3 regions of the Micromonospora sp. NPDC049201 genome follow, and region 1 is predicted to be linked to each of the others. Evidence: riboswitches for the same ligand, from Rfam matches in the RefSeq annotation. Region 1 holds a riboswitch; each other region holds the start of a gene.
What was found. A riboswitch is a leader RNA that binds a small molecule or an ion and turns the genes downstream of it on or off. The one in region 1 is predicted to bind cobalamin.
Positions count from the first base shown of each region.

Region 2: linked by a shared signal. The riboswitch ahead of cobN (cobaltochelatase subunit CobN) and the one ahead of ACZ6O5_RS01790 (ribonucleoside-diphosphate reductase subunit alpha) in region 1 are both predicted to bind cobalamin.
Region 3: linked by a shared signal. The riboswitch ahead of bluB (5,6-dimethylbenzimidazole synthase) and the one ahead of ACZ6O5_RS01790 (ribonucleoside-diphosphate reductase subunit alpha) in region 1 are both predicted to bind cobalamin.

Region 1 is NZ_JBVJHM010000001.1:461,477-465,680, reverse strand. Features, by position in the region: gene ACZ6O5_RS01800 (cytochrome P450) at 1-282, shown strand, start outside; gene ACZ6O5_RS01795 (alpha/beta hydrolase family protein) at 375-1,571, shown strand; cobalamin riboswitch at 1,718-1,926, shown strand; gene ACZ6O5_RS01790 (ribonucleoside-diphosphate reductase subunit alpha) at 2,049-4,204, shown strand, end outside.
Region 2 is NZ_JBVJHM010000017.1:90,170-94,373, forward strand. Features, by position in the region: gene ACZ6O5_RS29195 (type III PLP-dependent enzyme domain-containing protein) at 1-280, shown strand, start outside; gene ACZ6O5_RS29200 (SanA/YdcF family protein) at 317-994, opposite strand; cobalamin riboswitch at 1,741-1,870, shown strand; gene cobN (cobaltochelatase subunit CobN) at 2,192-4,204, shown strand, end outside.
Region 3 is NZ_JBVJHM010000017.1:31,579-35,782, reverse strand. Features, by position in the region: partial or broken gene ACZ6O5_RS28955 (IS5 family transposase) at 1-782, opposite strand, end outside; gene ACZ6O5_RS28950 (DinB family protein) at 766-1,347, opposite strand; gene ACZ6O5_RS28945 (hypothetical protein) at 1,353-1,481, shown strand; gene bluB (5,6-dimethylbenzimidazole synthase) at 1,795-2,436, opposite strand; cobalamin riboswitch at 2,472-2,674, opposite strand; gene ACZ6O5_RS28935 (cation:proton antiporter) at 2,977-4,204, shown strand, end outside.

The sequences.
Region 1 (4,204 bases):
GACATCGTGGTCCCCTCGCACGACGCCGCCAACCGCGACCCGGCGGTGTTCCCGGACCCGGAACGGATGGACTTCGACCGCGCGCCCACGCCGCACCTGTCCTTCGGGCACGGCGCGCACTACTGCATCGGGGCCCACCTGGGCGCGCTGGAGGTCCGCACCGCGCTCGCCCTGCTGCTGCGGGAACTGCCCGGCCTGCGCCTCGCGGTGCCGCCGGACGAGGTGCCGTGGAAGCCGGGGCACGCCATCCTCGGCCCGATCGGGCTGCCGGTCACCTGGTAGGCGCGGCACCCGGCCGTCGACCAGGGCATGCGCTTGCATCTATACACCCGGTATATATACTGAGTGAATAAAGCTGCCGAGGAGGATCACCGATGACCGAGACATCCGTCCCCGAACACGGCATGACCCGCCGCACCCTGGTCCGGGCAGCGTTGGCGGTGGGAGCCGGCGCGTCGGTCGGCGTCGCCGGCCGCGCGCCGGCGGCCACGGCCCAACCGGGCCCGACCCGGCTCACCCTGCCCACACCCACCGGACCCCACCCGGTCGGCACCGTTGCGCTGCACCTGGTCGACCGGTCGCAACCGGAGCCCCTCGCCGGGCCGGGACGGTATCGGGAGCTGATGGTCAACGTCTGGTATCCGGCCCGGGACGTGTGGCGGCACCCCCGCGCCGAGTGGATGACCGCCGCGTCGCTACGTGCGCTGCTGGGGTCCACCGGGTTCGACCCCGACGCGGTGCTGGCGCCGCTGACCGCCGGTCACGAGGGCGCGCCGGTGCGACGCGCCGCCCGTCGACTGCCGGTGGTGGTCTACTCGCACGGCGCGGGCAGCCACCGATCGGACACCACCATCGTGGTCCAGGAACTCGCCAGCCACGGATACGCGGTGGTCACGGTGGACCACACGTACGACGGGCCCAGCGAGTTCCCGGACGGCCGGGTGACCGTCCGGGAGGACGACTACGACGCGACGCCCTGGACCTACACCCGCGACGTGCGGTTCGTGCTGGACCAGATCGCCGTCCTCGCCGCCGGCGGCAACCCGGACGTCGACCGTCGGCCGCTCCCGACCGGGCTGTGCACGGCGCTGGACCCGCACCGGATCGGCATGTTCGGCTGGTCGAAGGGGGGCACCGCGACCGCGCTCACCATGGGCACCGACCAGCGGGTACGCGCCGGGCTGAGCCTAGACGGCCCGATGCTGTCCCAGCCGCGGCCCACCGGCCTGGACCGGCCGTTCATGCTGATGACGGCGGAGTACACCCGCGTCGCGGAGCCCGCCGTCGCCGAGTTCTGGTCGCACCTGCACGGCTGGCGGCTCAACGTCCAGGCCGCCGGCGCGCTCCACCAGTCGTACGGCGACAACCAGTGGCTGGTGCCGCAACTGGCCCGGGTGATCGGGATGAGCGACGCGGAGCTGACCGGCTGGATCGGCACCCTCGACCCCGCCCGCGCGGTACGCATCCAACAGGCGTACCCGTTGGCCTTCTTCGACCTGCACCTGCGGCACCGGGGTCACCTGCTGCGCGGCCCGAGCCGCTCCTTCCCCGAGGTGTCCTTCGTGGCCTGAGCCGATCGGTGGGCGGCTGTGTTAGGCGGGGCCCCCTCCTCTACCGGAGGCGTTAACAAGGGGCCCCGCCTTCACCCCCAGAGGTGAGATGCAGGCGACACGCCCGACGCGACATCTGGTGTTGCCTACCGGGCATAACCGCCATATATGGTGTCCCCGCAGCTGGTTCGGCGGCGTCTGGAAGGCGCGGCCGAGGCAAGAGGGAACCCGGTGGAAGTCCGGGACTGCCCCGCAGCGGTGAGTGGGAACGACCGCCGTCATCAGCACTGGGCCACCGGCCTGGGAAGCGACGGCCAGTAGGCGACCTCGTGTCACGCCCGCGAGTCCGAAGACCTGCCAGCGCGCCGTGCGCCGCCGCGCGCGGCGGTCGACGGTCGCGCGGGACGACCGACGCCAGCAGCCGGGCCGGTCCTGCGTGCCGTGCCCGTTGGCGTTCTCCCGCCGGCCGAGACCATCGGTGACAGCGAGGGAGAGGTCATGACGGTCGTGCGGGAGAGTAGGCGGTCCGGTGCCACCGGGCCGGAGCAGCGCCGGCTGGCGATGCGGGTCCGCAAGCGGGACGGCGACACCGAGCCGGTCGACGTCAACCGGATCGTCCGGGCGGTCGAGCGCTGGGGCGCCGACCTGGACGAGGTCGATCCGCTGCGGGTCGCCACCCGGACCATCAGCGGGCTCTACGACGGGGCGAGCACCGCGGAGCTGGACCGGTTGTCGATCCAGACCGCGGCGGAGCTGATCGGCGAGGAGCCGCAGTACTCCCGGTTGGCGGCCCGGCTGCTGGCCGCGTACGTGGACGAGGAGGTCCGTGGGCAGCAGGTGACGCGCTTCAGCGAGTCGATCGGGTACGCGCACGGGCTGGGGCTGGTCGGTGACGACACCGCCGCGTTCGTGGCCCGCCACGCCGACGAGCTGGACGACGCCGTGGACCCGGCCGGTGACCTGCGGTTCGAGTACTTCGGACTGCGTACGGTGGCGGACCGTTACCTGTTGCGGCACCCGGAGTCGCGGCTGGTGGTGGAGACGCCGCAGTACTGGCTGCTGCGGGTGGCCTGCGGGCTGTCGCACACCCCGGCCGAGGCGGTCGGTCTCTACCGGCTGATGTCCAGCCTGGCCTACCTGCCCAGCTCCCCCACGCTGTTCAACTCGGGCACCCGGCACACCCAGATGTCGTCGTGCTTCCTGGTGGACTCGCCCCGCGACGAGTTGGACTCCATCTACGAGCGCTACCACCAGGTCGCTAAGCTGTCGAAGTTCTCCGGCGGCATCGGCATCTCCTGGTCCCGGGTGCGCGGCCGGGGCGCGCTGATCCGGGGCACGAACGGGCGGTCGAACGGCATCGTGCCGTTCCTCAAGACGCTCGACGCCGGGGTGGCGGCGGTGAACCAGGGCGGCCGGCGCAAGGGCGCGGCCTGCGTCTACCTGGAGCCGTGGCACCCGGACGTGGAGGAGTTCCTGGAGCTGCGGGACAACACCGGCGAGGAGTCCCGGCGGACCCACAACCTCAACCTGGCCAACTGGATCCCGGACGAGTTCATGCGCCGGGTCGAGGCGGACGAGGACTGGTCGCTGATCGACCCGTCCGACGCGCCGGAACTGCCCGACCTGTACGGCGAGGCGTTCGACGCCGCGTACCGGGCGGCCGAGAAGAAGGCGGTCCGTACGGTCCGGGCCCGTGACCTGTACGGGCGGATGATGCGCACGCTCGCGCAGACCGGCAACGGGTGGATGACGTTCAAGGACGCCGCGAACCGGCTGTCCAACCAGACCGGCGAGCCGGGCAACGTCATCCACCTGTCCAACCTGTGCACCGAGATCCTGGAGGTCAACGACGACGCCGAGACCGCGGTGTGCAACCTCGGTTCGGTGAACCTCGGCGCGCACGTCACCGCCGACGGGGTCGACTGGGAGAAGCTGCGGGCCACCGTGCGCACCGCGGTGGTGTTCCTGGACCGGGTGATCGACATCAACTACTACCCGGCCGCGCAGGCGGCGGCGTCGAATCCGCGCTGGCGGCCGGTCGGGCTCGGGCTGATGGGCCTCCAGGACGCGTTGTTCACGCTGCGCCTGCCGTTCGACTCACCGGCGGCGCGGGAGCTGTCCACCCGGGTGCAGGAGGAGATCCTGCTGACCGCGCTGGAGACCTCCGCCGGGCTGGCCGAACGGTTCGGGCCGCATCCGGCGTACCCACGGACCCGGGCCGCGAAGGGCGACCTGCATCCGGACCTGTGGGGCGCGACGCCGACCCAGGTCGACAGGTGGGCGGCGGTGCGGGCCCGGATCGCCGCGTACGGGCTGCGCAACTCGCTGCTGGTGGCCATCGCGCCGACGGCCACCATCGCCTCGATCGCCGGCTGCTACGAGTGCGTCGAGCCGCAGGTGTCGAACCTGTTCAAGCGGGAGACCATGTCCGGCGAGTTCCTCCAGGTCAACACGTACCTGGTGCGGGAGCTGAAGGCGCGTGGGCTGTGGACGGCGCAGGTCCGCGACCGGATCAAGCGGGCCGAGGGCTCGGTGCAGGGCGTCACCGAGCTGCCCGCCGAGGTGCGGGAGCTGTTCCGGACCGCGTGGGAGCTGCCGCAGCGGGCGCTGATCGACCTGGCCGCCGCGCGGGCGCCCTACGTCGACCAGTCGCA
Region 2 (4,204 bases), on a different contig from region 1:
GGCGGCTTCCTCGGCCGCTCTCGTCGGCCCGTTGTGCACCCCGTTGGATGTGTTGAGCCGCGCGGCGCGCGTCGGTGACGCCCGCGTCGGCGACGTGCTGGCGATCCCCAATGTGGGGGCGTACGGCCTCAGCGCCAGCCTGGTTGCCTTTCTGGGGCGGCCACTGCCGGCCGAGGTGGTCGTCGACGGCACCGACGTTGTCGCCGTACGCCGGCTCGGCCTCGCCGATACTGGGTCGGCTTCAGAGGCAGCCAAGCTTCCCGGAGCGCTCAACGGGTGATCCCCGGTGCCGGCATCTCGCCCGGTCGGCTACGGCTCACGCCCCGGTCGCCTGACCGGTGGTGCGGCGGCTGAGGTCGGCGGGATCGCGGGCGGCCAGGACGTCGAGCGCTGCCTTGACGCAGGCGCCGTACTCCCGAACGGAACTCCACCACCAGGTGTCGCCGTACTTCCTGGCTGTCTCGTCGCCGACGCCATTGGCCTTGATGCCGAGACTCCGGCACAGGGTCACGGCGCGCGGCAGATGAAAGGACTGGGTCACCACGATGGCCTCGTCCACCCCGAATAGACGCTTGGCCCGCGCGCACGAGTCGTACGTGTCCAAGCCGGCATGATCCAACAAGATCCGCTTGGCTGGCACACGTCGGTCGAGCAGCCATCGTTGCATCGCGCCGGGTTCGTTGTAGTTTGGGCTCGCGTGGTCGCCGGAAACGAGGATTGTCCCTACCTTGCCGGCGGTGAACAGCCGATAGGCGATCTCCAGGCGCGCCGCAAGGAATAGTGACGGTGTGTGGTCCGGCTCCACCCTGGTGCCCAGCACCAAGGCGATCGGCGATGCGGGAACGTCTCTCGCGGTGAATATGTGCCCGTCTGCGCCTTCGCGGGTCCAGAACACGCTGGCGGTGACACAGTTCACCAGGAGAAAGACGACCGCGATTGGCGCCGCAAGGGCGTGGCGGTGCCGGGGCGAGGCAATGCTTCTCGTCAAGGTCATAGGTGGACCGAAAGGAGCGGTGATCGGGTCATGTCGATGAGCATTGCAACAGGAAAATTATTGGGCAACCGCTCTCGATGATGTTTCCCGGATGGTTGCACGCCGGTGCAGGCAGGTGTTCGGAAACGTGCGGCGTTCCGATCAGGAATGGGCGACGCATGCGCGATGCGCACCAATCGCTCGGCGATGCTTCCTCGGGGTGGCCCGCTGGGCTAGTGTCGGTGCACGGCGCGGCCACCCGCAGAACCGGCTACGGGCCGAGGCCGTGACCGACCGGCAGGCTCCCGATCGACGTAGACGGCTTTCGGGGCGGGGCCGAGGGGCGGTTGCTCGCCATTCCGACCGGCATCCGACCCCGTCGCCTGGCTCTGCCATCGGGCCCGTCACCCACCTCGAAGCGGTGCCCGATCTCGAACGACACGGCTGGCGCCACCGCCGCCCCCTGCCCGCGGCGATCCACCACGACCGCTGGAACCCCGTGTCCGCCACGGCGTGAATGGCAGGAGCGGTGCCGGATCGCCCCTACTCGCGCTACCTGATCGCTCTCGGTCGGCGGCCTGTTCGGGGCTGTGCGATCGAGGCGGCCCGGGCACCGGCGGAGCGCCGGCCCGGAGGGTCGTGACCCCGGCGGGGCGGCTAAGGGACTGATCGGCCTGTCTCGATGGTCCGGGCACCGGTTGCCCGTGGTGGAGTGGCGTTGACCGCAGGTCGTGAGGTGTGGCAGCATTCGCGGCCTGACGGCAGTGAAGGAAGCCGGTGCGATTCCGGCGCGGTCCCGCCACTGTCACCGGGGAGTGATCCCCCCTCGCGAGTCACGGCCGTGTGCGTGCGGCTGGAAGACCGGGGGTGAGCGTCGATCCGGAAGCCAGGATACTTCGGCCGTCGGACGTACCCCAGGGCGTGGACACCCGAGGAGGACCCGATGACGCTCGGCGTCTCATTGATCGACGAACATCGTCATGACCCGCACGGCGGACGCTCCGCCGCACCCGTCGCCTGCCATGCCGGCGGCCGTGTCGGCGCACCCGGGACGGTTCGCGCTCCCGGCTGGGCCGCATACCCCCGGCATTGACCGCTCACCGACCCGCGCCCCGGTGAGCCGCGCCGCGGGTCGCCGCACCCGCTGACGTCGCTCCCCATCCCGCTTCGCCCCGGTCGCCTCAGTGCGACCTCGGGCGTCACTCTCCGGAGCCCCTCGTGCGCATCCTGTTGCTGTCCACCGCCGACACCGACCTGCTGGCCGCCCGCGCCAGCGACGCCGACTACCGGCTCGCCAACCCCGCGCGGGTCGACGCCGACGCGGTGCCCGCGCTCGTCGACGGCGTCGACCTCGCCGTCGTACGCCTGCTCGGCGGCCGGCAGACGTGGCCGGACGGGCTGGCCGCCGTGCTGGCCAGCGGCGTCCCCACGGTGGTGCTCGGCGGTGAGGCGCTGCCCGACGCGGAGCTGATGGCGGTCTCCACCGTGCCGTCCGGTGTGGTCACCCAGGCGCTCGCGTACCTGGTCGAGGGCGGTCCGGCGAACCTGGGTCGGCTGGCCCGGTTCCTGTCCGACCGGGTGCTGCTCACCGGCGAGGGCTTCGCCCCGCCCGCGCCCACCCCGGCCTACGGCGTGCACGGCGATCCGGAGATCCTCCCCGGTCGGCCCACCGTGGGGATCGTCTTCTACCGGGCGCACGCGCTGGCCGGCAACACCGGCTTCGTCGACGTGCTCGCCGCTGCGGTACGGGCCGCCGGCGGGAACCCGCTGCCGATCTTCTGCGGCTCGCTGCGGGGGTTGACCGCCGGCGCCGGTCCGCTCGGCCTCTTCGGCCGGTGCGACGCGCTGCTGGTCACCGTGCTCGCCGCCGGCGGAGCGGTGGCCGCGGACGCCTCCGGCGGCGGCGACGAGGACGCCTGGGACGTCGGCGCCCTCGCGGCGCTGGACGTGCCGGTGATCCAGGCCCTCTGCCTCACCAGCACCCGTGAGCAGTGGGCGGGCAGCGACGCCGGACTGTCCCCGCTGGACGCCGCCATGCAGGTGGCCATCCCCGAGTTCGACGGCCGGATCATCACCGTGCCGTTCTCGTTCAAGCGGATCGACGCCGACGGGCTCTCGGTCTATGCCGCCGACCCCGACCGGGCCGCCCGGGTGGCCGGCATCGCGGTCCGCCACGCCCGGCTGCGGCACGTGCCCGCCGCCGACAAGCGCGTCGCGGTGGTGCTCAGCTCGTACCCGACCAAGCATTCCCGGGTCGGCAACGCGGTCGGTCTGGACACCCCGGCCTCCGCCGTCCGGCTGTTCGCGGCGATGGTCGACGCCGGCTACCACCTGGGTGACGCCCCGCCACCCGACGACGGCGACGCCCTGATCCACGCGTTGATCGCCGCGGGCGGCCACGACGTGGAGTGGCTCACCCCGGAGCAGCAGCGCGCCGCCGAGGCCCGGATACCGGGGCGCACGTACCGGCGGTGGTTCGACGAGCTGCCCGCCGCGCTGCGCGAGCGGATGCGGGAGCACTGGGGTGAGCCGCCCGGCGAGCTGTACACCGAGGGCGGGGACATCGTCCTGGCCGGCCTGCGCTTCGGCAACGTGGTGCTGCTGATCCAGCCGCCGCGCGGCTTCGGGGAGAACCCGATCGCCATCTACCACGACCCGGACCTGCCGCCGAGCCACCACTACCTGGCCGCGTACCGCTGGCTCGCCGCGCCGGTCGCCGACGGTGGGTTCGGCGCGGACGCCGTGGTGCACCTGGGCAAGCACGGCACCCTGGAGTGGCTGCCCGGCAAGGGCCTCGGCCTGGCGGCCGACTGCGCCCCCGACGCGGTGCTGGGCGACCTGCCGTTGGTCTATCCGTTCATCGTCAACGATCCCGGTGAGGGCACCCAGGCCAAACGGCGTGCCCACGCCGTCGTGGTCGACCACCTGGTGCCGCCGATGGCCCGCGCCGAGACCTACGGGGACCTGGCCAGACTGGAGCAACTGCTCGACGAGTACGCCACCGTGCAGGCCCTCGACCCGGCCAAGGCGCCGACCGTGCGGGCGCAGATCTGGGACCTGGTCTGCGCCGCCGAACTGCACCACGACCTGCACGCCGAGGCGATGCCCGACGCCGACGACTTCGACGACTTCGTGCTGCACCTCGACGGCTACCTCTGTGAGGTCAAGGACGTGCAGATCCGCGACGGGCTGCACGTCCTCGCCGCCGCCCCCACCGGCGAACCGCGGGTC
Region 3 (4,204 bases), on a different contig from region 1:
AGCCGGTTGATGCCGTTCTCGACGGCGTGGCGTAACCGGTAGAGGCCCTTGTCGAAGGTGGGCGGGCGCCCGCCCTTGAAGCCTTCGGCCTTGCGGTGGGCGTCCTGGTCGCTCTTGCTGGGGATGCAGGCCTTGATCCCTCGCTTGCGTAGATGACTGCGGTTGCCGCGGCTGGTGTAGGCCTTGTCGGCCAGGACCAGGTCGGGGCGGGTGCGGGGCCGGCCCACGCCGAGGCGGGTCACGCGGATGCGGCGCAGGACGGGGATGAACTGCGGGCTGTCACCACGGGCCAGGCGGTCACGATCAGGGAGAGGACCTTCTGCCCCTGCTCGCAAGCCAGGTGAGTCTTGGTGGTCAGCCCGCCCCGCGAGCGGCCCAGCGCATGATCGGCCAGCTCGTCGTGCACGCCGCCGGGCGGTTCCTTCTGCGGATGCCCGTCGGTGCGGGCGCCGGCGGCGTGTTGGTGGGCGCGGCTGGTCATCGAGTCGACGCTCACCGTCCAACCGATCCGGCCCTGCGCCTCGCCTGCGGCCTGCACGCCGATAGGATCTTGTCCCAGGTCCCGTCCCGCTGCCACCGGCGGAACAGGCCGTAGACGGTGGGCCAGGGCGCGTACTCAGCCGGGACGTCCCGCCACGGGGCGCCGATCCGGATCCGCCACCGGATCCCATCAATGAGCTGTCGCTTCTCCCACTTCGGCGGACGACCTGTCTCGGCGCGGCAGGCAGCAGCGGAGCCAGAACAGCCCACTGCCCGTCGGTCAGGTCATGCCGCCTCGTCAGCCGACCGGGCGGCCTGCTCGATCTTCGCGCAGTAGGCTGCACGGGCTTCCTCGTCGATCTGGTTCTCGTGTTCGGGGCGCAACCCGGTCCGGCCGTCGAGGCCCTCGCGCAGGATATCGGCGTGCCCGGCATGCCGGATGGACTCGCCGAGGACATGGACCACGATGGCGAACAGGTTCGTGTCGGCATAAGGCTCCGGCCACCACGGCACGTGGCCGGGGGCGTCGAGGGGAAGCGCGTTGATCGTCGCGTCCGAGTGTTCCCACATGCGCCGGTAGAACGCGATGATCTGATCGCGGGTCTCGTCCTCGGTCGCCCACAGATCGCTGCCGTTGGAGTCCTGCCACCGGGGCAGCGGTTCCGGGGAAGGGCGGTTGAAGACCTCGCCGAAGTACCTGGCCTCGACGGTGGCCACGTGTTTGACCAGGCCGAGGAGATTGGTCCCGGTCGCTGTCAAAGGTCGGCGGGCGTCGTATTCGGACAAGCCGTCGAGTTTCCAGAGCAGCGCCTTGCGGTCTCGCCGCAGTCTCCCGTGCAGGTTGGCTTTCGCGAAATCATCGATCATGCGGCATGAGCCTGCCATGGGCTACTCGTGGTCTCAAGATCCCGTACGTGGTCCGCAACGACCGGCAGAGCCGAGACCTGGCCACGGCCACCGCCCTGACCTGCTACAAGCAGCTCGCGAGACTTGCCACGTGAGACAACCTCTTACGAAACACGTCTTAGCGGGGCCACCTCCAGCAACAGGTCGTTGCCTTCGGGGGCCCCGACGGTGACCCGGACGCCCTCGCCGGGTAAGGCGTGCACCAACCCCGCCCCCGGGCCCGACAGGCCGCCGCGAACCCGGCGGTCCGGTCGCCCAGCGGCAAGCTGCGTGCCGGCCGCGTCCAACGCCTCGTGGGTGTGCGTGTTGATCAGCCCTCTCCGGGTGGGGCGCCGTCACGACGCCCGGCCGGTGGCTCTGCCGCGCAATGCCGGCCGAGCCACCGGCCCCAGCCCCGGCGGACAGACGTCAGTCCGTGACCGATCCGGGGTTCCAGCGGTCGTGGTGGATCGCCGTGCGCAGAGGGCGGCGGTGGCGCCAGCCGTGTCGTTCGAGATCGGGCACCGCTTCGAGGTGGGTGACGGGGCCGAGGCAGAGCCAGGCGACGGGTCGGATGCCGGCCGGAACGGCGAGCAACCGCTGGAGGAACTGCTCGCGATAGAACGACACCCAGCCGACGCCGAGGTTCTCGGCGGCGGCGGCCAGCCAGAGGTTCTGGATGGCCAGGCACACGGAGTACAGGCCGGCGTCGGCGATGGCGTGCCGGCCCAGGACCGCGGGGCCGCCGCGGTCGGGGTCGTAGGTCACCACGATCGACAGCGAGGACTCCATGATCCCGTCGATCTTGATGCGGGAGAACCGGTGGGCCGCCTCGGCGTCGAGGGTGGCGGCGAACGTGTCACGCTCGGCCCGGACGTGCCGGTGGAACGCTTCGCGCAGGTCCCGGTCACGGACCAGGATGAAATCCCACGGCTGGGACAGTCCGACACTGGGCGCGGCGTGCGCCGCGGCCAGGACCCGGTCGAGGACCCCGGCGGCGAGGGACTCGCCGGTGAACTGGCCGCGGACGTCGCGGCGACGGTGGATCACGTCGTAGATGTCGCTGATCATGGGCAGGCTCCCGCTGCGCTCATGCCCCACCCGGGTGGGGCCGATGACGCGAGGCCGGTCTTCGGACTCCCAGATCAACACCGGCCCGCCCGCCTTCCCAGCCGGTTCGGCCAGTGACTGCGCACACGTGCGCGTGGGCGGCAGCTCCCTGGTCACCGCGGCGGGCCCGTGCCGGAGTCACACCGGCTTCCCGATTCTCCCCACCGCCGGGTGGGGCACCTCGCAACAGTTCGTGCCGCTCGGCACAATACCCGGAGTGGGGGCCGCACCCGCGGCGGGATGGCGCGCCACGAGCGGTCATCAAGCGGCTCACGGCCCGAGAACGCGCCGATCGCCTTCCCGCGAGCCTTCCCGATCCGGTTGTCCGATGTCTTGAGTGATCTCAACGAATTTGGGAAGGTCAATTCGTTGGCGACAGTCAATCCGGGAATGGTGCTACGTCGACCGGCTGACCCGACGGCCCGTACCGATGCCGCGGCGGGTCGGCTCCGCCACCGCGTTTCCCGGCCGCGTCCGCGCGGCGCATCGAAAGGACTCCTGGTGGCCATACCGGTCGCACCTCTCGGCACCCATTCGCTGCTGATCTTCCTGCTCCAGGTGGGCATCCTGCTGGCCGCCGCCGTCGCGCTCGGGCGCCTCGCGGTACGCGCGGGCATGCCCTCGCTGGTCGGTGAACTGACCGCGGGCGTGTTGCTCGGTCCGTCGGTCCTCGGGGCGGCCGTGCCCGACCTGTCCCGGTGGCTGTTCCCCGCGCAGTCCGAGCAACTGCACCTGCTCGACGCGGTCGGTCAACTCGGCGTGCTCCTTCTGGTCGGCCTCACCGGCATGCACCTGGACCTCGGGCAGCTACGCCGCGACGGTGGCGTGGCCGCCCGGGTCAGCATCGGAGGGCTCGTCGTCCCCCTGGCGCTCGGCGTCGGCCTGGGCCTGCTCCTCCCGTCCAGCGTGCTCCCGGCCGGCACCGACCGCCCGGTCTTCGCCCTGTTCCTCGCGGTGGCGATGGGTGTCAGTGCCATCCCGGTCATCGCCAAGACCCTGTGGGAGATGCGACTGCTGCACCGCGACATCGGTCACCTGATCATGAGCGCGGCCATCGTGGACGACGTTGTCGGCTGGCTGCTGCTCTCGGTCGTGGCCGCGATGGCAGCCGGCAGTCTCGGCGGCCTCGACGTCGCCCTCGCGGTCGGCACCGTGGCCCTCGTCGTCGTGGTCGCCCGGTGGCTCGCCCGGCCGCTCGTCGGCGCGCTGCTGCGGCGGGTACGAGCTGGTGGAGAGCATGGTCCCACCGTCGCGTCGGTGGTGGTGATCCTGCTGCTGTTCGCCGCCGCCACCCACGCGCTGCACCTGGAGCCGGTCTTCGGCGCCTTCGTCGGCGGTCTGGTGATCAACGGCTGCGCCAGCCTCGACCGTCAGGCTCTTGCCCCGTTGCGGCTGGTCGTGATGAGCGTCCTGGCGCCGCTGTTCTTCGCCACCGTCGGCCTGCGCAGCGATCTGACCGCGCTGGCCCGGCCCGCCGTGCTCGGGGTCGCCCTGCTGGTGCTGGCCGTGGCGGTCGTCGGCAAGTTCGTCGGCGCGTACGTCGGGGCCCGGGCCGCCCGCCTGGGCCACTGGGAGGGCCTCGCCCTCGGCGCCGGCCTCAACGCCCGAGGCGTCATCGAGATCATCGTCGCCACGGTCGGGCTGCGCCTCGGCGTCCTCGACACCGCCATGTTCACGGTCATTGTGCTGGTCGCCATCGTCACCTCGGTGATGGCGCCGCCCTGCCTGC